Alkalilimnicola ehrlichii MLHE-1: one gene and its partner. The protein of the gene in region 1 interacts with the protein of each later gene in a pairwise test. Links are inferred from orthologs where the notes say so. Each region holds a gene or a part of one and is shown in the gene's direction. Other genes may lie near its edges. The genes, in order: MLG_RS13930 and mrdA.

Evidence for each region.
Region 2: the proteins of MLG_RS13930 (region 1) and mrdA interact in binary tests that used the Escherichia coli proteins (3 or more experiments, as listed by UniProt). The link is inferred for Alkalilimnicola ehrlichii MLHE-1 from one-to-one orthologs.

The regions. Positions count from the first base shown.
Region 1 is NC_008340.1:3,122,662-3,133,293, reverse strand. What follows is about bases 5,092-8,161. They hold MLG_RS13930 (penicillin-binding protein 1A), read left to right. Parts: upstream 5,092-5,460; coding sequence 5,461-7,863; downstream 7,864-8,161. Other genes in these bases: MLG_RS13925 (hypothetical protein), read left to right, coding at 7,893-8,161; MLG_RS13935 (pilus assembly protein PilM), read right to left, coding at 5,092-5,278. Also shown: MLG_RS13960 (Ig-like domain-containing protein), read right to left, coding at 1-320; pilQ (type IV pilus secretin family protein), read right to left, coding at 388-2,472; MLG_RS13950 (pilus assembly protein PilP), read right to left, coding at 2,507-3,052; MLG_RS13945 (type IV pilus inner membrane component PilO), read right to left, coding at 3,055-3,639; MLG_RS13940 (PilN domain-containing protein), read right to left, coding at 3,660-4,214; more of MLG_RS13935, read right to left, coding at 4,211-5,091; more of MLG_RS13925, read left to right, coding at 8,162-8,537; MLG_RS13920 (citrate synthase), read right to left, coding at 8,609-9,907; MLG_RS13915 (type B 50S ribosomal protein L31), read right to left, coding at 10,280-10,534. UniProt on the Escherichia coli protein: Cell wall formation. Synthesis of cross-linked peptidoglycan from the lipid intermediates.
Region 2 is NC_008340.1:197,688-208,247, forward strand. What follows is about bases 4,222-7,219. They hold mrdA (penicillin-binding protein 2), read left to right. Parts: upstream 4,222-4,773; coding sequence 4,774-6,666; downstream 6,667-7,219. Other genes in these bases: mreC (rod shape-determining protein MreC), read left to right, coding at 4,222-4,280; mreD (rod shape-determining protein MreD), read left to right, coding at 4,277-4,765; rodA (rod shape-determining protein RodA), read left to right, coding at 6,653-7,219. Also shown: Asp-tRNA(Asn)/Glu-tRNA(Gln) amidotransferase subunit GatB, read right to left, coding at 1-194; Asp-tRNA(Asn)/Glu-tRNA(Gln) amidotransferase subunit GatA, read right to left, coding at 261-1,715; Asp-tRNA(Asn)/Glu-tRNA(Gln) amidotransferase subunit GatC, read right to left, coding at 1,761-2,048; MLG_RS00835 (rod shape-determining protein), read left to right, coding at 2,160-3,203; more of mreC, read left to right, coding at 3,327-4,221; more of rodA, read left to right, coding at 7,220-7,804; mltB (lytic murein transglycosylase B), read left to right, coding at 7,829-8,821; MLG_RS15515 (septal ring lytic transglycosylase RlpA family protein), read left to right, coding at 8,818-9,792; MLG_RS00870 (D-alanyl-D-alanine carboxypeptidase family protein), read left to right, coding at 9,864-10,560. UniProt on the Escherichia coli protein: Catalyzes cross-linking of the peptidoglycan cell wall. Responsible for the determination of the rod shape of the cell. Is probably required for lateral peptidoglycan synthesis and maintenance of the correct diameter during lateral and centripetal growth.

The DNA.
Region 1 (10,632 bases):
GTCCCAGCCGCTTCGAAAAACAGATCGCGATCATCGGTCTGGGGGAAGACTTCCACCCCTTCCTTGACCCGGTTGGCATCATCCAGGACGAGCACCTCAAGCTGCAGGCGGGTGTCGTTGCCGGTCGGCAGGGTGTTGGACCCGGTCACCACCACCCGGCCGATGTCCGCGCCGGTGACCCCGTCACCGTTGTCACCGTTTCCGTCGCCGTTATCCGGATCGCCGGTGAAACCGCCGGTGCTGCTGCTGTTACAGCCCGCCAACGCGAGCATGGCGGCGACGAAAAGGAGTGCTGCCGCGCGTGTGATCCATGTGCTCACTGGTCCTTCTCCCCTTCTGCTCAGGCTTCCACGTGTGGTTAGATGGGCGTCCCTGCCCTCGGGCCGTTTATTGCCCCGCGTTACGCGCATTCAGCGATTCGTCCAGGATGCGCGGGGTGACGAAGACGAGCAGCTCGGACTGTTCGTCGAAGGTCAGGCGGTTGCGGAACAGCCAGCCCACCCCCGGCAGGCTCCCGAAGAAGGGCACGCGCCGGGTTTGCTCGCCGCTGGCCCGCTCGTAGACCCCGCCCAGCACCACGGTCTCGCCGTTGTCCACCAGGACCTGGGTGGTGACCGACTGGGTGTCGATGCTGGGCACCCCGGCGAAGACCTCGCCCACGGTGTCGTTGGAGACCTCCAGGTTCATAATGACCCGGTCATCCGGTGTGATCTGCGGGGTGACCGTGAGGCCCAGCACCGCCTCCTTGAACTCCACGTTGGTGGCGCCGCTGGCGGTCTCCTCCTGGTAGGGGATCTCCACGCCCTGGCGGATGTTGGCCTCCCGCTGGTTGGCGGTGATGACCCGCGGGCTGGAGATGACCTCGCCGCGCCCCTCGGTCTCCATGGCCGACAGCTCCAACTGGAGCAGGCGGTCACCGATGCGCCCGATGGCCAGGCCGAGTCGCGGGGCCTCTGCCGGGGCAGGCAGATCCACCATCAGGTCATCGGTGCCGTCAATGCCGGGCGTGGGGGTGGGGCGGGCGCCGATGGCGGTGCCCTCGCTGCCCAGGCTGCCGGTGGCGGTGTAGCCGAAGCGGACGCCCAGGTCGCGCGAGAAGTCGTCGTCGGCGATGACGATGCGCGACTCGATCAGCACCTGCTGCACCGGGATGTCCAGCCGGTTCACCAGATTGCGGATGTCGTCGATGTTGCGCTCCATATCCTGCACGATGAGCAGGTTGGTGCGCTCGTCGATCGCCACCTGGCCGCGTTCGGAGAGCAGGCTGGTCTCGTCGCCCTTCAGCAGGTTGGCGATGTCCTCGGCGCGGGCGTAGTTGACCTGGATGAAGGCCGAGCTGAGCGGGGCGACCTCGTCCACCGTGCGGCGGGCCTCCTCACGGGCCCGGTCGCGGGCGGCCAGCTCCTCGGTGGGGGCGAAGGTGAGTACGTTGCCGCGCTCACGGACGTCCAGGCCCTGGGCCTCGAGGATGATCTCCAGGGCGTGGTCCCAGGGGACCTCCACCAGGCGCAGTGTCAGGCGGCCGTCCACACTGTCGCTGATCACCGCATTCATGTCGTTGAAGTCGGCGAGGATCTGCAGCACCCGCCGCACCTCGACGTCCTGGAAATCGAGGGTGATGGGGTCGCCGGTGTAGGTGGGTTCGTCCACCTCCTCGTCATCGATGCGCGGGTCGATCTCCAGGGTGAAGCTGTCGGCGGTCTGATAGCCGGCGGTGCGGAAGGGGCCGCGGGCAGTCACTGTCATTCGCACCCGGTCGTCCTGTTGCCGGGTCTCGATCATCTGCACCGGGGTGGCGAAGTCGGTGACATCCAGCCGGCGCCGCAGCTCCTCGGGCACGCGGCTGCCCGGGAACTCCAGCACCACCCGGTCGGAGCGCTCGTCCATGCGCACCGGTGCGCGGCCGTCACTGAGGGCGATGATGATGCGCCCGCCCTCGTCCGGGGTACGCCGGAAGTCGATGTCCTCGATCTGGCTGCGGGTGGTACGCTCGCGCGGTTCGTGGTCGCGCCCGATGCGTGCGGCGGCGCCGGTGCCCCCGTCCAGCGTGATGAAGATCTGGTTGCCCTCCACCCGGATGGCGTGATCCACCAAGCGACTGAGCTGGATCGCCAACCGGGTGCGGTCGCCGGATTCGGTGGTGGTGACCCGGCGCACGTTGCCGGTGTCGATCTCCAGCGCCCGTTCGGCCAGCCGGTTGCGGGTGTCGCGCAGGTCCACCACCAGGCGCGCCGGGTTGCTGATGGTGAAGCTGCCCGGCTCCGGCGGTTCGCCGTCCAGCGTTAGGATCAGCTCCACCCGGTTGCCCGGGGCGGTGGTGTACTCCATGTCGGTGAGGTTGACGGTGGCGGCTCCGGCCTGCACAGGGGTGAGCCCGCAGGCGAGCGCCGTGAGGGCCAGTAGCCCGATGAACAGCCCCTGGAGGCGGTCCGGTGCGGCGCCGCTTCGTCCTGAGATGGCTTTGGCAAACATTGTTCTTACTCCCTCCAAGATCCCGGGCTGCCGTTCATTGTGCCGGCTGCAGGTTGAGTGCCGCAGGGCGCTCCACCACCTGACCGTGACGATCCCTGACCTTTTCCGTCAGCACAATGCGCTCGGGCGAGATCTCCTCGATACGCCCGGAGGCGCGCCCCAGATAGTTGCCGACGGTGACCAGGTGGATCCGCTGCTCCGGATCCTGAATCATTGCGTGGCGCACGTCCCCGCGCCCCAGGGTGCCGACGAACCGCAGGCTGTCGCGCTGGAAGTGCTCCAGGGGCTCCCGCGGCCGGTCCGGGTCGATCACCGCGGCGGTGAGCACCTCCTCCTCGCGTTCGGGCCCGAAACCCAGCGGCCGAAAGGGGTCGCGGGGCAGCGTGGCGGGGAAGCGTACCGCTGCCGCCTCCTCGAAACTGGGGATGGGGTCGATCTCGCTCTCCGGTGCCGGCTCGGAAATCTTCCGCTCCAGGTCCGACATGTCCTCGCTGCAACCCGCCAGCAGCAGTGCCGCGAGGGCCATCAAGAACAGCCCGCGGCGGAGCGTAAAGGGGAGATGCCCGTTCCTTCCCTGCATGCCTAGTCCTCCGGATCCAGGTACCAGTAGGTCCTGGCGGTCATATTCATGCCCAGTCGATCACTGCCATCCCGCGGCTCGATGGTGAGATTGTGCAGCGTTACGATGCGGTCCATGTTGGCGACGCCGCTGACAAATTGGCCCAGCTGCTCGTAGGTGCCGATGACGCGCATGTCCACGGGCAGTTCGGCGTAGAACTCCCGTTGGGTCGGGCTGCGGGTGTTGTAGGAGGCGATCTCCAGGCCCGCCCCGGAGGCCTGCAGCGAGATGTCCTCCACCAGGCTGGGTTGCGCCACGTCGCCGGGCAGCCGGCCGAGCATCTCGACCAGTTCGGTCTCGATCTGCTCCTTCTGTCGGCGATAGGCGTCCAGGTTCGCCGCCCGATGCTTCTTCTGGTCGAGTTCGCGGAGCAGGTCGGGCTCGCGCGCCTCGGCACGCTCGAGCTGGGAGAGCTTATCGGACCAGCCGAAGTACCAGCCGCCGAGCACCGCAAGAATGAACACCAGGGCGATGGCCGCCGCACGGACCCAGCCGGGCCATGCCCCGGGGTTGTTCGGGTCCAGGTCGCGCAGGTCGTCGAGTTTCATTGGACGTCCTCCCTGAGCGCTCAGCGGTTACTCTGCTGGGTGGTGCGGGCGGCAAAGTTGTAGTAGCGCGGCTGACCTTCGCCATCAGCGCCGCCGGCCTCGAAGGAGTCGAGGTCGGGGTCCCCCAGCAGGGTGGAGTTGTCGATGTTCTGCAGGAACACCGAGACCTCCTGGGGCGAGCGCGAGCGACCCTGGATGGAGATCTGGCTGTTGCGCTGCCGGATACTGGTGAAGTAAATGCCGTCGTGGAGGATGTTGACCATCTCCTCCAGCAGTTGCACCACGGCGGTCCGCCCGTCCTGAAGGTCCTGGATTACCTCGGCGCGGCTGATCAGCCGCTCCAGTTCGCGCTCCAGGTCCTCGATCTCGGCGATTTGGCTGTCCAGATCCCGCAGGGCCTGCTGGATGCGATCGTTGCGGGCCTGCTGGCGGTCGATCAGCGAGTCCATGTACCAAGTGGCGCCGTACCAGACCAGACCGGCGGCCAGCACCGCGGCACCGAGTTGGGCGAAGAAGGCCTTTTTGCGGCGTTCGCGTTCGGCTTCCCGCCAGGGGAGGAGGTTGATGCGCGTCATCGGTCGAAGCTCCTCATGGCCAGCCCGCTGGCGATCATCAGCGCCGGTGCATCGGCGGCCAGCACCCTTGGATTGATGCGGCGGTTGACCGTCATACCGGTGAAGGGGTTGGCGATCACGGTGGGGGTGCCGGTGTGCTCGGCCACCACCTGCGCGGCCCCGGGGATGGTGGCGCAGCCGCCGGCGAAGAGCACGTAGTCCACCGTGCTGGTCTGTCCCGAGCCGAAGAAGAACTGCAGCGCTCGGGAGACCTGCTGCGCCATGGCCTCCTTGAAGGGCTCCAGCACCTCCGTCTCGTAGCTGTCCGGCAGCCCGCCCAGTCGTTTGGCCTTTCCGGCCTGCTCGAAGGTCATGTCGTAGCGGCGCATGATCTCCTCGGTGAGCTGGCGCCCGCCGAAGAGCTGTTCGCGGGTGTAGACGATTCGTTCGTTGGAGATCACAGTCAGTGCGGTCATGGTCGCGCCGATATCCACCACCGCCACCGTCTTGCCTTCGGCGTTGTCCGGCAGGGCGCGCGACATCAGCCGGAAGGCGTTCTCGACGGCGTAACTCTCCACGTCGACCACCTCGGCCGTGAGCCCGGCTGCGTCCAGGGTGTCCACCCGCGCCTCGATGTTATCGCTGCGGCAGGCCACCAGCAGGACCTGCACCTCGTCCGGCCGCCCCGGGGCCGGCCCCAGGCGCTGAAAGTCGAGGTTGACCTCGTCCAGTGGGTAGGGGACGTATTGATCCGCCTGGGCGCGGATCTGCGCCTCCATCTCCTCTTCGTTGAGATCGGCGGCCAAGTTGATGACCTTGCTGATGGCGGCCGAGGCGGGCACCGCCAGGGCGACACCCCTGGCGCGGCTGCCGGATTTCTCGTAGGCGGCCTTGATGCTGTCGGAGACGGCATCCACCTCGACGATGTTCTTCTCGATCACGGCATTGGCCGGTAACGGCTCCACCGCGTAGCTCTCCACCTGCAGGCCCCCGCCCCGCTGCTCGTGGAATTCGAGCAGTTTCACAGCCGTGGTGCTGATGTCGATCCCCAGCAGCGGCGGCCGTTTCTTCCTGAAGATCTGCACAGCCCCGTCCCTATCGTCGCCCCAAGAGTACAAAGGTTCCAGTCCTAGTGTTAATACTCCCTGTAACTATCGAGGATTGCAAGGAACTCTTTGCCACTTTATACGGAACCCGGGGGACTGGACGCTGTCCTGATATACTCTAGTTCTGGTGCCCCACTCCAAGCGCGCTCTTACGATTTCATATGCGGCTATTCTCTCGACTCCTCCTCTGGCTGTTCGCCAGCCTGCTGTCCCTCGGTCTGGTGGGTCTGATCGCGGCGGCGGTGGCCTTTGCCATCCTCTCTCCGGGCCTGCCCTCGGTGGATACCCTGCGCGACGTGCGTCTGCAGGTGCCGTTGCGGGTGGTGACCCGGGAGGGCGCGCTGATCGCCGAGTATGGTGAGCAGCGCCGGATCCCGCTGGAGGCGGACGCCTTGCCACCGCAGCTGGTGCAGGCCTTCCTGGCCGCGGAGGATGACCGTTTCTTCGACCACCCCGGGGTCGACTACCAGGGGATCGCCCGCGCCGTTCGCCACCTCCTGCTCACCGGGGAAAAGGGGCCGGGTGGCAGCACCATTACCATGCAATTGGCGCGGAACTTTTTCCTTACCCGGGACCAGACCTTCCACCGCAAGGCGCAGGAGATCCTGCTGGCGCTGCAGATCGAGCGTGCGCTCAGTAAACAGGAGATCCTGGAGCTGTACCTCAACAAGATTTACCTGGGCCAGCGTGCCTACGGGGTGGGCGCAGCCGCCCAGATCTACTACGGCAAGGGGGTGGACGACCTGGACCTGGCCCAGATCGCCATGATCGCGGGGCTCCCCAAGGCGCCGTCGGCGTACAACCCGATCGCCAACCCCCGCCGGGCCGAGATCCGTCGGGCGTACGTGCTCGGCCGCATGCTGGCCGAGGGCTACATCACCGCCGAGCAGCATGCCGAGGCGGTGGATGCGCCACTCACGGCGCAGGTCCACGCCTCGTCGGTCGAGGTCTCGGCGCCCTACGTGGCCGAGATGGTGCGCCAGACCATGGTGGCCCAGTATGGCGAGGACGAGGCCTACAGCGGTGGCTACGTGGTGCGGACCACCATCGATGGCCGCATGCAGCGGGCGGCGGATCAGGCCCTGCGCGATGGCCTGCGGGCCTACGACCACCGGCGCGGCTATCGCGGCCCCGAGGCCCAGGTGGCCTTGACCGGGGATGAGGCGTCCGAGGACTGGGAGGCGCTGCTGGCGGATTACCCCCGTTTCGGGGGGCTCGAGGCGGCCCTGGTGCTGGCCGTGGACGATGACGCCCAACGCGCCCGGGTCTGGGTGCGTCGCCACGGTGAGATGGAACTGCCGTTCGAGGCGATGGCGTGGGCCCGCCCCTACCTCCGGCGCACCGCTCGCGGGCCGGCGCCGGAGAAGGTCTCCGACGTGCTCTCCGTGGGCGATATCATCCGCGTCGATCGAGCCGCCGAGGTGCCGCAACTGGCCGCGGTGCCGGCGGTGGAGGGGGCGCTGGTGGCCATGGACCCGGAGAATGGCGCCCTGCTGGCGCTCTCTGGCGGGTTTGACTACTTCCGCAGCTCCTTCAACCGGGCGGTGCAATCCCGGCGCCAGCCAGGCTCGGCCTTCAAGCCCTTCATCTACTCCGCAGCGCTGGCCAAGGGGTATTCGCCGGCTAGCATGTTGAGCGACACCCCGATCGTCATGCACGACGAATCCTTGGAGACCAGTTGGCGGCCGAGTAATTACAGCGGGCGTGTCTACGGTCCGACGCGCCTGCGCGAGGCCCTGGTGCACTCGCGCAATCTGGCCTCCATTCGGCTGCTGCGCAATCTGGGCATCGAGGACACCCTGGGGTACCTGGACGCGTTGGGCTTCGACACCCGTCGGATGCCCAGTGGTCTGTCGCTGGCGTTGGGCAGTGCCGAGATGACGCCCCTGGATCTGACCGCCGGTTACGCCCTGTTTGCCAATGGTGGCTTCCGGGTCATGCCCCATTTCATCGATCGGGTGGAGAGCGCCGAAGGCGAGGTGTTGTTTCAGGCGCGGCCGCCGGTGGCCTGTGTGGAGTGCAGTCAGTTGCAGGTGCAGACCGACCTGCAGGAGGAGACCGGTGGGGTGAACCTGCGGCCGGTGGCCGAGTCGGTGATGCCGGCCACGGACGCCTTTCTCATGACCAACATCATGCAGGATGTCATCCAGCGCGGAACGGGACGGGCGGCGGCCCGGCTGGGGCGCAGTGACCTGGCCGGGAAGACGGGAACCACCAACGATGGCCGCGATGCCTGGTTCGTGGGCTATAACAGCCGGATTGTCGCCGGTGCCTGGGTCGGCTTCGATAATAACGATCAGCTGGGACCGCGGGAGACCGGCGGTTCCACCGCGCTGCCCATCTGGACCGACTTTATGGAGCAGGCCCTCAACGGTGTTCCCGAGGCGCCGCCGCGCCAGCCCGAGGGCCTGGTTACCGTACGCATCGACCCCGAGGACGGCCGCCGGGTGCGTGCCGGCGAGGGTCGGAGCATGTTCGAGCTGTTCCGCGAGGACAACCTGCCGGACGTTACGCCTCGGGGTGGCGGCAGCGGGGCCGGGAGTCGGGAGCAGGATATCTTCTAGGCAGGGGCGTCAGCCCCCGGGAGGTGGCCATGGCCAAGCGATCCAGCACCAAGGACCTGCGCATGCGCGAGCGCCTGATCCAGGAGGCGGCCCGCATCATGGCCGATGAGGGTGTGCGGGACCACTACCAGGCCAAGCGCAAGGCCGCCGAGCGCCTGGGGGCCCGGGACACGCGCAACCTGCCCAGCAATCGGGAGGTGCAGGCGGCGCTGGTGGAATACCAGCGGCTGTTTCTGGGGGCCGAGCAGGGGGCTTACCTGCGGCTGTTGCGCGAGGCCGCCGTGCAGGCCATGGCCTTCTTCGAGCCCTTCCGGCCCCGGTTGGTGGGGCCGGTGCTCAGCGGTACGGCGGATCAGGCCTGCGACGTGCACCTGCATGTCTTCGCCGAGACGCCGGAGGAGATCACCCTGTTTCTGATGGAGCGCGGGATCCCACACGAGACCAGCGAGCGGCGCCTGCGCTTCGGGCGGGAGCACTGGGAGATGCGTCCCGTGATCCGCTTCGTGGCGGGAGAGCATGTGGTGGATTTGACCGTATTCAGCCCCAAGGGATTGCGTGAGGCGCCCCGCAGCCAGGTTGACGGCCGCCCCATGCAGCGGGCGGCGCTGGCGGAGGTGGAGGCGCTGCTGGCCAACGAGGATGAGGACCGGGCTGCCGAGCCCTTCCTACCCTGAGCGGGCAAAAAAAACCGGAAGGCCCGTGGGGGCCTTCCGGGGTGAGGGCGTCGGCGGTGCCGGCAGGGGAATCAGCTGCGCTGATCCACCGGCACGTAGTCGCGCTTGGCGGCGCCGGTGTAGAGCTGGCGCGGACGCCCGATGCGCTGCTCGGGGTCGTTGACCATCTCCATCCACTGCGCCAGCCAGCCCGGGGTGCGGCCCAGGGCAAACAGCACCGTGAAGAACTCGGTGGGGATGCCCAGCGCGCGGTAGATGATGCCCGAGTAGAAGTCGACGTTCGGGTAGAGCTTGCGCTCGACGAAGTACTCGTCCTGCAGGGCGATATCCTCCAGCTCCATGGCCAGCTCCAGCTGCGGGTCCTTGCCCACGCCGAGTTCCTCCAGGACCTCGTGACAGGTCTTGCGGATGATGGTGGCCCGCGGGTCGAAGTTCTTGTAGACCCGGTGACCGAAGCCCATCAGGCGGAAGGGGTCGTTCTTGTCCTTCGCCTTTTCGATGAACTTGGGCACGTTGGAGACGTCGCCGATCTCGTTGAGCATGTTCAGCACCGCCTCGTTGGCCCCCCCATGCGCCGGTCCCCACAGCGCGGCGCAACCAGCTGCGATGGCGGCGAAGGGGTTGGTGCCGGTGGAACCGGCCAGGCGCACCGTGGAGGTGGAGGCGTTCTGCTCGTGGTCAGCGTGCAGGATCAGGAGCTGGTCCAGCGCCCGCTCGGCCACGGGGTTAACCTCGTACTTCTCGGTGGGGCGGGAGAACAGCATGTTCAGCAGGTTCCCCGCGTAGGACAGGTGGTTCTGCGGGTAGACGAAGGGCTCGCCCACCAGGTGTTTGTAGGCCGCCGCGGCGATGGTCGGCATCTTGGCGATGACCCGGTGCGCGGTCAGCTCCCGGTTCTTCGGGTCGTTGATGTCCAGTTCGCCGTGGTAGAAGGCGGATAGCGACCCGACCACCCCGGTGAGCATGGCCATGGGGTGGGCGTTGTAATGAAAGCCGTCGAAGAAGTCCTTCAGGCTTTCGTTGAGCATGGTGTGGTTGGTCACCGAGCTGACGAACTGGTCCAGTTCGGCCTTGTTCGGCAATTCGCCGTGCAGCAGTAGGTAGGAGACCTCCAGGAAGGAGCTCTTCTCAGCCAGGTGTTCGATGGGGTAGCCGCGATACAGCAGCACGCCGTTGTCACCATCGATGAAGGTGACATCGCTTTTGCAGCTGGCGGTGGAGGTGAAGCCAGCGTCGTAAGTGAAGTAGCCCAGCTCGCCATAGACATTCTTGATGTCGATGACCTCGGGGCCGTGGGTGCCTTGATAGACCGGCAACTCCACGGATTTGCCGGTGCTGTTGTCGGTCAGGGTGACGGTCTTCTCGGACATGGAACGCTCTCCTAGACAGCTCTCGAAATACCGTGATGCCGGCGCGCCCGCGGGCGCCGGTCCTGCCCCCTAAGCCGGTCTTGGGGCAAGACATTCAGGCCGGTCACGGTCCGGGAGTTACTGAAAGGGTATTGCAAAAAAAACCCTTGTCATCAGCAATCCGTTCCTCTGGGGCCCATACCCCGACGTGGATGGGCCCCTCGCCCGCCTCCATGGTGCGTGGCGTCGGGCGACCCGGGGGAGGGCCCCCGGGATATCTATGCGGTGGTTAACCGCTTTTTATAATAGATATCTCGCTGTTTTGCAGTGAGATACAAAAAAGCGCCCGGGGTGCAGGCGCTTTGGAGCGACAGGGACGAGACAAGCCCGCCCTCAGTTGCCGGTGCTGATGCCGAACTTCTTCTGGAACTGATCCACCCGGCCACCGGAGCTCAGCGCGCGCTGCTTGCCGGTGTAGAAAGGGTGGCTCTTGCTGGAGACTTCCACCTTAAACAGCGGATACTCCTTGCCGTCCTCCCACTGGATGGTCTCGTTGGTACGGACCGTGGAGCGGGTGATGAACGCGAAATCGGAGGAGATGTCCTGAAACACCACCTCGCGGTATTTGGGATGAATGCCTTGCTTCATGGTTGCCACCTGGGTCACGGGACCGGGCACGACGTCCCGGAGAATGGCTGAGCTTGAAAGGCGGCTATCATAATGCCCGCCCGTCTCCTAGACAAGCC
Region 2 (10,560 bases), 2.9 Mb from region 1 along the record:
GCCAGGCCGAACTTGGTGGCCATGCGCACCGCGCCCTTGTTCAGTACCGGCAGCACCCCGGGCATGCCCAGGTCCACCGCGCAGGCCTGGCGGTTGGGCTCGGCACCGTAGGCGGTGGCCGCACCGGAGAAGATTTTGCTTTTGGTGGCGAGCTGGGCGTGAATCTCAAGCCCGATTACCGTTTCCCATTCCATAATCGTGTTCCTGGTCGAAGCCCTGGGGACTGGCTGACTGCTGCCGGGTGCCGTTCGAGCCGACGCTTACTCGAAGCCCTGGGGGACCTGCCGGTGCCAGTCGGTCACCTGCTGGTACTTGTGGCCGACGTTGAGCAGCCGGGCCTCGTCGAAGTAATCACCGATGATCTGCAGCCCCACCGGGCGGCCCTGGGCAAAGCCGGCGGGGATGGACAGCCCGGGCACGCCGGCCAGGTTGACCGCCAGGGTGTAGACGTCGGAGAGGTACATCTGCACCGGGTCGTCGGTGCGCTCGCCGATGTTGAAGGCCACGGTGGGCGAGGTGGGGCCCATGATCACGTCCACCGCCTGCAGCGCGCGGGTGAAGTCGTCGCGGATCAGGCGCCGCACCTGCTGGGCCTTGAGGTAGTAGGCGTCGTAGTAGCCGGCGGACAGGGCGTAGGTGCCCACCAGGATGCGGCGCTTGACCTCCTCGCCGAAGCCCTCACCGCGGGAGCGCTTGTACAGGTCCTCCAGGTCGCTGGGGTCCTCGCAGCGGTAGCCGTAGCGCACCCCGTCATAGCGCGAGAGGTTGGAGGAGGCCTCGGCCGGGGCGATGACGTAATAGACCGGCACCGAGTGCCGCGTGTTGGGCAGCGAGATCTCGCGGATCTCGGCCCCCTCTTCGCGGTAGACCTCGATGGCGGCCTCCACCACCCGGCGCACCTCGGGGTCGAGGCCCTCGCCGAAGAACTCCTTGGGCACGCCGATCTTCAGCCCCTTCACCGAGCGGTTGAGGGTCTCGGTGTAATCGGGCACCACGTGGTCGACGCTGGTAGAGTCGCGGGTGTCGAAGCCGGCCATGCCGCCGAGCAGCAGCGCCAAGTCCTCGCAGGTGCGGGCCATGGGGCCGCCCTGATCGAGGCTGGAGGCGAAGGCGATCATGCCGTAGCGGGAGACCCGGCCGTAGGTGGGCTTGAGCCCGGAGAGGCCGCACAGTGCCGCCGGCTGGCGGATGGAACCGCCGGTGTCGGTGCCGGTGGCCGCCGGCGCCAGGCGCCCGGCCACCGCCGCGGCGGAGCCGCCGGAGGAGCCGCCGGGCACGGCGTCCAAATCCCAGGGGTTCTTCACCGGGCCGTAGTAGCTGGTCTCGTTGGAGGAGCCCATGGCGAACTCGTCCATGTTGGCCTTGCCCAGCATGACCATGCCGGCGTCGGCCAGCTTGCCCACCACGGTGGCGTCGTAGGGGGCGGTGAAGTTGTCCAGCATCCGCGAGCCGCAGCTGGTGCGCACCCCCTGGGTGCAGAAGATATCCTTGTGCACCAGCGGCACGCCGGTGAGCGGTCCGGCCTCGCCGGCGGCGATGCGCTGATCTGCCGCATCGGCGGCGGCCAGGGCCTGTTCCGGCGTGGGGGTGATGACGGCGTTGGTCACCGGGTTCAGCGCGTCGATGCGCGCCAGAAAGGCCTCGGTGACCTCGCGACTGGAGAACTCGCCCGCACGCAGGGCGGCGGCGATCTCGGCTACGGTCTTTTCATGCATGTCGGGTCGGGTCCCTTCAATGGGGGCACGGGGTGGCGGCGCGGGTTACTCGATGACACGCGGCACCAGGTAGAGACCGGCCTCGGTGGCCGGTGCGATGGCCTGGAAGCGCTCCCGCTGGTCCGGCTCGGTGACCTCGTCCTCGCGCAGGCGCTGCACCGCGTCCAGAGGGTGGGCCATGGGGGTGACGCCGGAGGTGTCGATGTCCTTCATCTGCTCGACGAAGTCGAGAATGTCGGACAGATTGCGGGCGTAGCCGGGGATGTCATCGGCCTCGATGGCCACCCGCGCCAGGTGGGCAATGTGCTTGACTTCCGATTCTTCCAGGGACATTGCGCATCCTCCAAGACGGTAAGCCGGAAAACTTACCACAACACCCCGCTTGCCCAAAGTGCCGCCCAATGTGTAGATTGGCGACTTTCCTTCCAGCCGGTTCTAAACTCAATGTTCAAGGGTATTCGAGGACTCTTCTCCAACGACGTCTCCATCGACTTGGGGACCGCCAACACGCTGATCTACCTCCGTGGCAAAGGCATCGTGCTCGCCGAGCCGTCGGTTGTGGCCATCCGCCAGGACCGTGACGGTGGCGCCAAACGCATCGTCGCCGTGGGCGGCGAGGCCAAGGCCATGCTGGGGCGTACCCCCGCCAACATCCGCGCCATCCGCCCCATGAAGGACGGCGTGATCGCCGACTTCACCGTGACTGAGAAGATGCTGCAGCACTTCATCAAGAAGGTCCACGAGGCGCGGATCTTCAAGCCCAGCCCGCGGGTGCTGGTCTGTGTGCCTTGCGGCGCCACCCAGGTGGAGCGCCGGGCGATCCGCGAATCCGCCGAGGGCGCGGGCGCACGGGAGGTCTTTCTGGTGGAGGAGCCCATGGCGGCGGCCATTGGCGCCAGCATGCCGGTGGACGAGGCCAGTGGCTCCATGGTGGTGGATATCGGTGGCGGCACCTCTGAAGTGGCGGTGTTGTCGCTGAACGGCATCGTCTACTCCGCCTCGGTGCGTATCGGCGGTGATCGCTTCGACGAGGCCATCATCAACTACGTGCGCCGCAACTACGGCATCCTGATCGGCGAGACCACCGCGGAGCGGATCAAGCATGAGATCGGTACCGCCTTCCCGGACGCCGAGGTGCGCGAGGTGGAGGTGCGGGGGCGCAACCTCGCCCAGGGGGTGCCGCGCAGCTTCACCCTGAACAGTAACGAGATCCTCGAATCCATGCAGGAGCCGCTCTCCGGTATTGTCTCCGCGCTCAAGACCGCGCTGGAGCAGACCCCGCCTGAGCTGGGGGCGGACGTGGCCGAGCGCGGCATCGTGCTTACCGGGGGCGGGGCGCTGCTGCGCAATATCGACCGGCTGCTGATGGAGGAGACCGGGCTGCCGGTGGTGGTGGCCGACGACCCGCTCACCTGCGTGGCCCGTGGCGGGGGGCGTGCGCTGGAGATGATGGACGAGAAGGGCACCGACCTGTTCATCAGCGAGTAGATCCGGGGCGGCCGGCATTAGGCCAGTGGGTCACCGGCCACGGATCTGGCAGTATCTGCCGGCACGGCCCTGGAGGGTCGGTGCCGGCACTGACATCCGGTAAGGGCCATCAAACCGTTATTCCTGCAAGGACCTTCCATCACCGTGCGACTGGTGCTGCTGGCGCTGGTCTCGGTGCTCTTGATGACCCTGGATCACCGCCAGCAACTGGCCGATCCGGTCCGCCAGGGCCTGGCCGCGGTGGTCTGGCCGGTGCAGCAGGCGGTGAGTTTGCCCATTGAGGCCAGCCAGCGCCTGGGCGAGCATCTGGCCAGTCGCCAGCAGTTGGTGGACGAGAACCGCGAGCTGCGCCGGCGCTACCTGCTCGACCAGGCACGGCTCCAGCGTCTGCAGGCATTGGAGATGGAGAACCAGCGGCTGCGTGACCTGCTCGGCTCCTCGGGGCAGCTCGGCGAGACGGTGCTCATCGCCGAGCTCACCCGGGTGGACCTGGATCCCTACTCCCACCTGATCCAGGTGGACAAGGGCAGTGTCCACCAGGTGACCGTGGGTCAGGCGGTCCTCGACGCCGAGGGGGTGATGGGGCAGGTGGACCGGGTGGGCACCCACGGGGCGATGGTGCGATTGATCACCGACCCCAGTCACGCCATTCCGGTGGAGGTCAACCGCAACGGCCTGCGCACCATCGCCCTGGGCACCGGCGACCTGAACCGCCTGGAATTGGGCAGCGTGCCCATCAATGCCGATATCCAGTCCGGCGACCTGCTGGTGACCTCCGGGCTGGGGGGTGTCTTCCCGCGCGGGTACCCGGTGGCCGAGGTGGAGCGGGTGGTGCTGGATCCGGGCGAGCCCTTCGCCCGGGTCAGCGCCCGCCCGCTGGCGGCCTTGGACCGCAGCCGGAAAATGGTACTGGTTCAGGGGGGCGCTCTCGGCCGGATGCCGGACCTGCCGGCGGTGGAGGCTCCGGCTGTGCCGTCGGCATCCGAACCGGCCCCAGCCCCAGGGGCGGTCCCGCCGGAGGAGGCCCCGGACGCCGCCTCCCCGCCGGCCGCTGTGCCGGGGGAGGAGGCGCAATGAACCCGGCCATTCCCCGCGGCCGCTGGGTCATCCTCGCCAGTCTGGTGCTGGCGGGGATGCTGGTGATCGTGCCCATGCCCGATTGGGCGGTGCCGGCGCGGCCGCAATGGGTGGCCCTGGTGTTATTGTACTGGGCCATGGCGTTGCCCAGCCGGGTGGGGGTGACGGTGGCCTGGCTGGCCGGCCTGTTTCAGGATGCCCTGGTCGGCAGCCTGCTGGGCCAGCACGCGCTGGCCTTCGCACTGATCGCCTGGATCATCCTCAAGCTGCACCGGCGGATGCGCCTGATGCCCGTCTGGCAACAGGCGCTGACCATCCTGCTGCTGCTCTATGCAGTGCAGTTGGTGCTGTTCTGGGTCAATGGTTTTGTCGGCCGGCCGGTGCCCCCCTGGCAGGCCTGGCTGGCACCGGTGATTGGCGCGGCGCTGTGGCCCTGGGTCTTTTTCCTGCTGCGTACCGCGCGCCGCCATTTCGGCGTACAGTAGTGAGCGGAATGCACCACTCCAAGGCCATCAAGGACGGTTCCACCGAGGCCCGTCAGTTCTTCCGCCGCGTCGTGGTGGCGGCGGTGGCCGTCTGTCTGTTCACCGGGGTACTGGTCAACCAGATGGTCAAGTTGCAGGTGCGCGATCACGAGCACTACAGCACCCTCTCCCAGCAGAATCGCGTGCGCCTGCAACCGGTGCCGCCCACCCGGGGGCTGATCTACGACCGTAATGGCGTGCTCCTGGCCGAGAACCGCCCCTCCTATCGGCTGACGGTCACCCCGGAACAGGTGCGTGACATGCCGGCGCTGCTGGCGGCGCTGGGCGAGGTGGTGAGCCTGGATGAAGCGGAGATCAGCCGCTTCCAGCAGCAGCTCCAGCGCGCCCGGCGCTTCCACGAGGTGCCCCTGAAGCTGCGCCTGACCGAGGAGGAGGTGGCGCGGCTGTCGGTGCACCGTCACCGTTTCCCCGGGGTGGAGGTGCGGGCGCAACTCACCCGCCACTATCCCCATGGCGAACACATGGCCCATGTGCTGGGGTATGTGGGCCGGATCAGCGAGCAGGAACTCCGCCGCATCGACACCGCCAACTACGCCGGCAGCACCCACATTGGCAAGAGCGGTGTGGAGCGGGCCTACGAGAACCTGCTGCACGGGCGGGTGGGTTACGAGCAGGTGGAGACCAACGCCCTGGGGCGGGTGCTGCGGGTGCTGGAGCGCCACCCGCCGGAACCCGGCGTGGACCTCTACCTGACCCTCGATAGTCGCCTGCAACGGGTGGCGGAGGCGGCGCTGGGTGACCAGCGGGGCTCGGTGGTGGCCATGGACGTCCACACCGGGGACATCCTGGCCATGGTCAGCCATCCGGGCTACGACCCTAACCTCTTCGTGGGCGGCATCAGTCACCAGCAGTTCCAGGCGCTGCAGAGTGCGGGCAGCCAGCCGCTGTTCAACCGCGCCATCCGCGGCCAGTACCCGCCGGGCTCCACCATCAAGCCCTTCGTGGCGCTGGCCGGCCTGCATCACGGCGAGACCAACGAGACCCGCCGGGTGCAGTGCTCCGGCCAGTTCTCCATCCCCGGAGACGACCGGGTCTACCGTGGTCGCTGGCACTCCAACGACGGCCTGCTGGCGCTGCGTGAGTCCATCGCGGAGTCCTGCAATATCTATTTCTACGATCTCGCCTACCGGATGGGCATCGACGACATGTCCGGTTTCCTCGCCGGGTTCGGCTTCGGTCAGCTCAGCGGCCTGGATCTCAACGGCGAACGGCGCGGAGTGCTGCCCTCGCGCGACTGGAAACGCGGCGCGCTGGGCGAGGGGTGGTACCACGGCGAGACCCTGCATACCGGCATTGGCCAGGGCTACTTCTCGGTCACCCCGCTGCAACTGGCGGTGGCCACGGCGGTCATGGCCAATCGGGGCCAGGCGGTGCAGCCGCGCCTGTTGGCGCGCACCGGTGACGATGCCGAACCGCTCGAGGCCCCGCCGGCGGTGCCCGATCCGGAGGAGCGGGTCGTGGTGAGCGACGCCAGGCATTGGGATGCGGTGATCGAGGGCATGGAGATGACGGTGCATGGCCGCTTTGGCACCGCCCGGCGCATCGATGACGGGCTCGACTACCGGATCGCCGGTAAGACCGGCACCGCCCAGGTTTCGGCCCGGATGCGCGATGTGGACCACGAGGACCGCCCCTACCACCATCGCGACCACGGCCTGTTTGTGGCCTTCGCGCCGGCGGAGGCGCCCAGGATCGCGGTCTCGGTGGTGGTGGAGCACGGCGGCGGCGGGGGCCGGAGCGCGGCACCGGTGGCCCGGCAGGTGCTGGATGCCTACCTGAAGGGGCCGGTGGAAGCGGAGGTCGAGGTAGCGGCGGAGGTGAGCGAGCATGGCGGCGATTGATCTGACCCGCAACCCGCTGGGCACGCGCAGCCGCCTGGGCACCAGTGGCCTGTCCCCGCTGCAGCGCTATCTGCACCTGGACGGCACCTTGCTGACGGCGCTGTTGCTGGTGGCGCTGTTCGGCCTGGCGGTGCTCTACAGCTCCTTTGGCGAGAACCCCGCCCAGGTGCAGAAGCAGCTCATCCGCCTCGGTATCGCCTTCTCCGTCATGCTGGCGATGGCGCAGATCCCGCCCAGTACCCTGCGGCGCTGGACGCCGTGGCTGTTCGCCGCCGGGGTGGTCATGCTGCTGGCGGTGATGGTGCTCGGCGTCATGGGCAAGGGCGCACAGCGTTGGCTGGACCTGGGGATCGTGCGTTTCCAGCCTTCGGAACTGATGAAACTGGCCATCCCCATGATGGTGGCCTGGTGGCTGGCGGAGCGTCCGCTGCCGCCGAACTGGCGTAGCATCGTCATCTGCGGCACGTTCATCCTCGTGCCCACGGCGCTGATCGCGCTGCAGCCGGACCTGGGCACCGCCGTGGTCACCGCGGCCTCCGGGTTCTTCGTGCTCTATCTCGCCGGGCTGCGCTGGCGCTGGATATTCGCCCTGCTGGCCCTGCTCGCCGCCGCTGCCCCGCTGCTCTGGTTCTTCGTCATGCAGGACTACCAGCAACAGCGGGTGCTCACCTTCCTCAACCCGGAACGCGACCCGCTGGGTGCCGGCTACCACATCATGCAGTCGAAGATCGCCATCGGCTCCGGCGGGTTGTTCGGCAAGGGCTGGCTCAACGGCACCCAGGCCCACCTGGACTTCCTGCCCGAGCGGCACACAGACTTCGTCATGGCCGTGGTCAGCGAGGAGTTTGGTCTGGTGGGTGTGGTGCAGCTGCTGGCGGTCTATCTTTTCATCGTCGGCCGCGGTCTGTGGATCGCGGTCAACGCCCAGGACACCTGGAGCCGACTGGTGGGGGGCAGCCTGGCCCTTACTTTCTTCGTCTACGTGTTCGTCAACGCGGGCATGGTTTCCGGGCTGCTGCCGGTGGTGGGGCTGCCGTTGCCGCTGGTGAGTTTCGGGGGCACGTCACTGGTGACGGTGATGGCCGCTTTCGGTATTCTCATGTCCATACACACCCATCGAAGAATATGGTCATCCTGAATAACTTAGCGGGTATTCTGTGTAATGGACCTTAAGAAATCGTGGCTGGCCGCCGGCTTTGTCCTGCTGGCGGGGCTGGCGGCTCCGGTGCAGGCCGGGTTTTCGGACGATGGCCTGGCCGCCTTCGCCGAGGAGGTCAGTCAGCGTCACGGTCTGGACCGGGCGCAGGTGCAGGCGTTGGTGGACGGCGCCGTCTTCCAGCAGGAGATCATCGATGCCATCTCCAGTCCGGCCGAGGCACGTCCCTGGCGCGATTACCGGCCGATCTTCCTGACCGAGTCCCGCATCGAGCAGGGCGTGGAGTTCTGGGACCGGCACGCTGACCAGGTGGCGCGGGCGTCGGAGGCGTTCGGGGTCGCCCCCGAGGTGCTGGTGGCCATCATTGGGGTGGAGACCCGCTACGGCCGCCATGCCGGCCGCCACCGGGTGCTGGACGCCCTGACCACCCTGGCCTTCGGTTATCCCCCGCGCGCCGATTTCTTCCGTCGGGAACTGGAGCAGTTCCTGTTGCTGGTGGACGAGGAGGGGCTGGACCCGACGGCGCTCAAGGGCTCCTACGCCGGTGCCATGGGCCTGCCGCAGTTCATCGCCAGCAGCTACCGCCACTACGCGGTGGACTTCGACGGCAGCGGCCAGCGGGACCTGTTCGGTAACAAGGCCGACATCCTCGGCAGTGTGGCCAACTACTTCGACGCGCACGGCTGGCGCGCCGGGGAGCCGGTGGCGGTGCGTGCCACGGTGGCCGGCGAGGCCGGGTCCGAGCTGGCCAGTGCCACCCGCGGGCCCACCCGGACCCGGCACACCATGGCCGAGCTGGCCGCCGCGGGCGTCACACCCGAGCGCGACGTGGCGGATGACACCCCGGTGGCGCTGCTGGCGCTGGAGGGCGAGGACGGCCCGGAATACTGGGTGACCTTCCACAACTTCTACGTCATCACCCGCTATAACCACAGCGCCCTATACGGCCTGGCGGTGTTCCAACTGGCCGAGGCCATCCGGGAGGCGCGCGACGCATGAGACGGCTGATCCCTTTCGCCCTGCTCCTGGCCCTCTTTCTGACTGGCTGCTCCACGGTGAGTGGCCCTTCCGGCGAAGAGGGTGGGCCCTTCGCCGGCCGCAGCCCCGACGGTGGGCCGAGCAACCCGCCGGACCTCAGTCAGGTGCCGGACGCGGTGCCCCGGGACGAGCCCCGGGCCCGCTACGGTAACCCGGCCCGCTACGAGGTGTTCGGGCAAACCTATTACGTCAAGGACAGCGCCGAGGGCTACGACCAGGAGGGGATCGCCTCCTGGTACGGCACCAAGTTCCACGGTCGCCGGACGTCCAGTGGCGAGCCCTACGACATGTACGCCATGACCGCGGCCCACCGCTCACTGCCCCTGCCCACCTACGCCGAGGTGACCAACCTGGATAACGGCAAGCGGGTGGTAGTGCGCATCAACGACCGCGGCCCCTTCGTGGACAACCGCATCATCGACCTGTCCTACGCGGCGGCCACCCGGCTGGACATGGTGGATGCCGGCACCGCCCCTGTCCGGGTGCGGACCGTTACCGCGGCGGATTCCCTGCGTACCGCCCGCCCCGGGGACCGTGCGCCCGCCGGCGACGCGCAGGCAGCGTCCACCGTCCCCGATGATGACGGGGCGGACGCCGCGGGCCTCCCGGCGGTGGCGCTGCCGGAGGGCGAGCGGCTGGTGGTCACGTCGGGCGAGGACGCGCCCGAGGCCGCCGCCAATCCCTCCCGGGACAATGGGGCCGAGGCGAGTGGCCGTTACTTCCTGCAGCTCGGCGCCTTCGGCCAGGAGGCGAACGCCCGCCGGCTGCGTGATGAGCTCGACGGCAAACTGAGCGCACCGGTGGCGGTGCATAGCGCCAACGGCGTGCACCGGGTGAAGGTCGGGCCGCTGGCCGACATGGGCGCGGTGGACCAGGCCCATGGCGAACTGGAACGCCAGGGCCTGCGGGACTTCCACCTGGTTGAGCGTTAGCCCACCGCCGGCCCGAACCCCCCGTGTACAATGCCCAACCCTGTCCAGACGATTGTGAGCGAGTTGCACCCATGCGTCAGCTGATCCTTGCCTGCCTGCTGTTATTGCTGGTCCTGGTTTCCGGCGCCGCTGCCGGTCAGATCCCCATTCCCACACCGGCGGCGCCCTCCGTGGGGGCGGCGGCCCACGTGCTCATGGATGCTCGCAGCGGCCAGGTCCTGGCGGAGAACAACGCCGACGAGGCGCGTGACCCGGCTAGCCTGGTCAAGATGATGACCGCCTACGTGGTCTTTAGCGAGCTCCGTGAGGGCAACATCGATCTGGACGAACTGGTGACGGTGAGCGAACGTGCCTGGCGGACCCCCGGTTCGCGGATGTTCATCGAGCCCGGCGATAACGTCCGCGTGGGGGATCTGATCCGGGGCGTCATCATTCAATCCGGCAACGATGCCTGTGTGGCGCTGGCCGAGCATATCGCCGGCGATGAGCAGACCTTCGCCCAGGTGATGAACAGCTATGCCGAGCAGCTGGGCATGGAGAACACCTACTTTGCCAATGCCACCGGCCTGCCCGACGAGGCGATGAAGACCACGGCCCGCGACACCGCCCTCCTGGCCCGCGCCATCGTCCGTGACTTCCCCGAGTACTACGGCTGGTACTCCGAGCGCAGCTTCACCTGGAACGATATCCGTCAGTCCAACCGCAATCGTCTGCTCTGGCGCGACTCCAGCGTCGACGGGCTGAAGACCGGCCACACCAGCGCCGCCG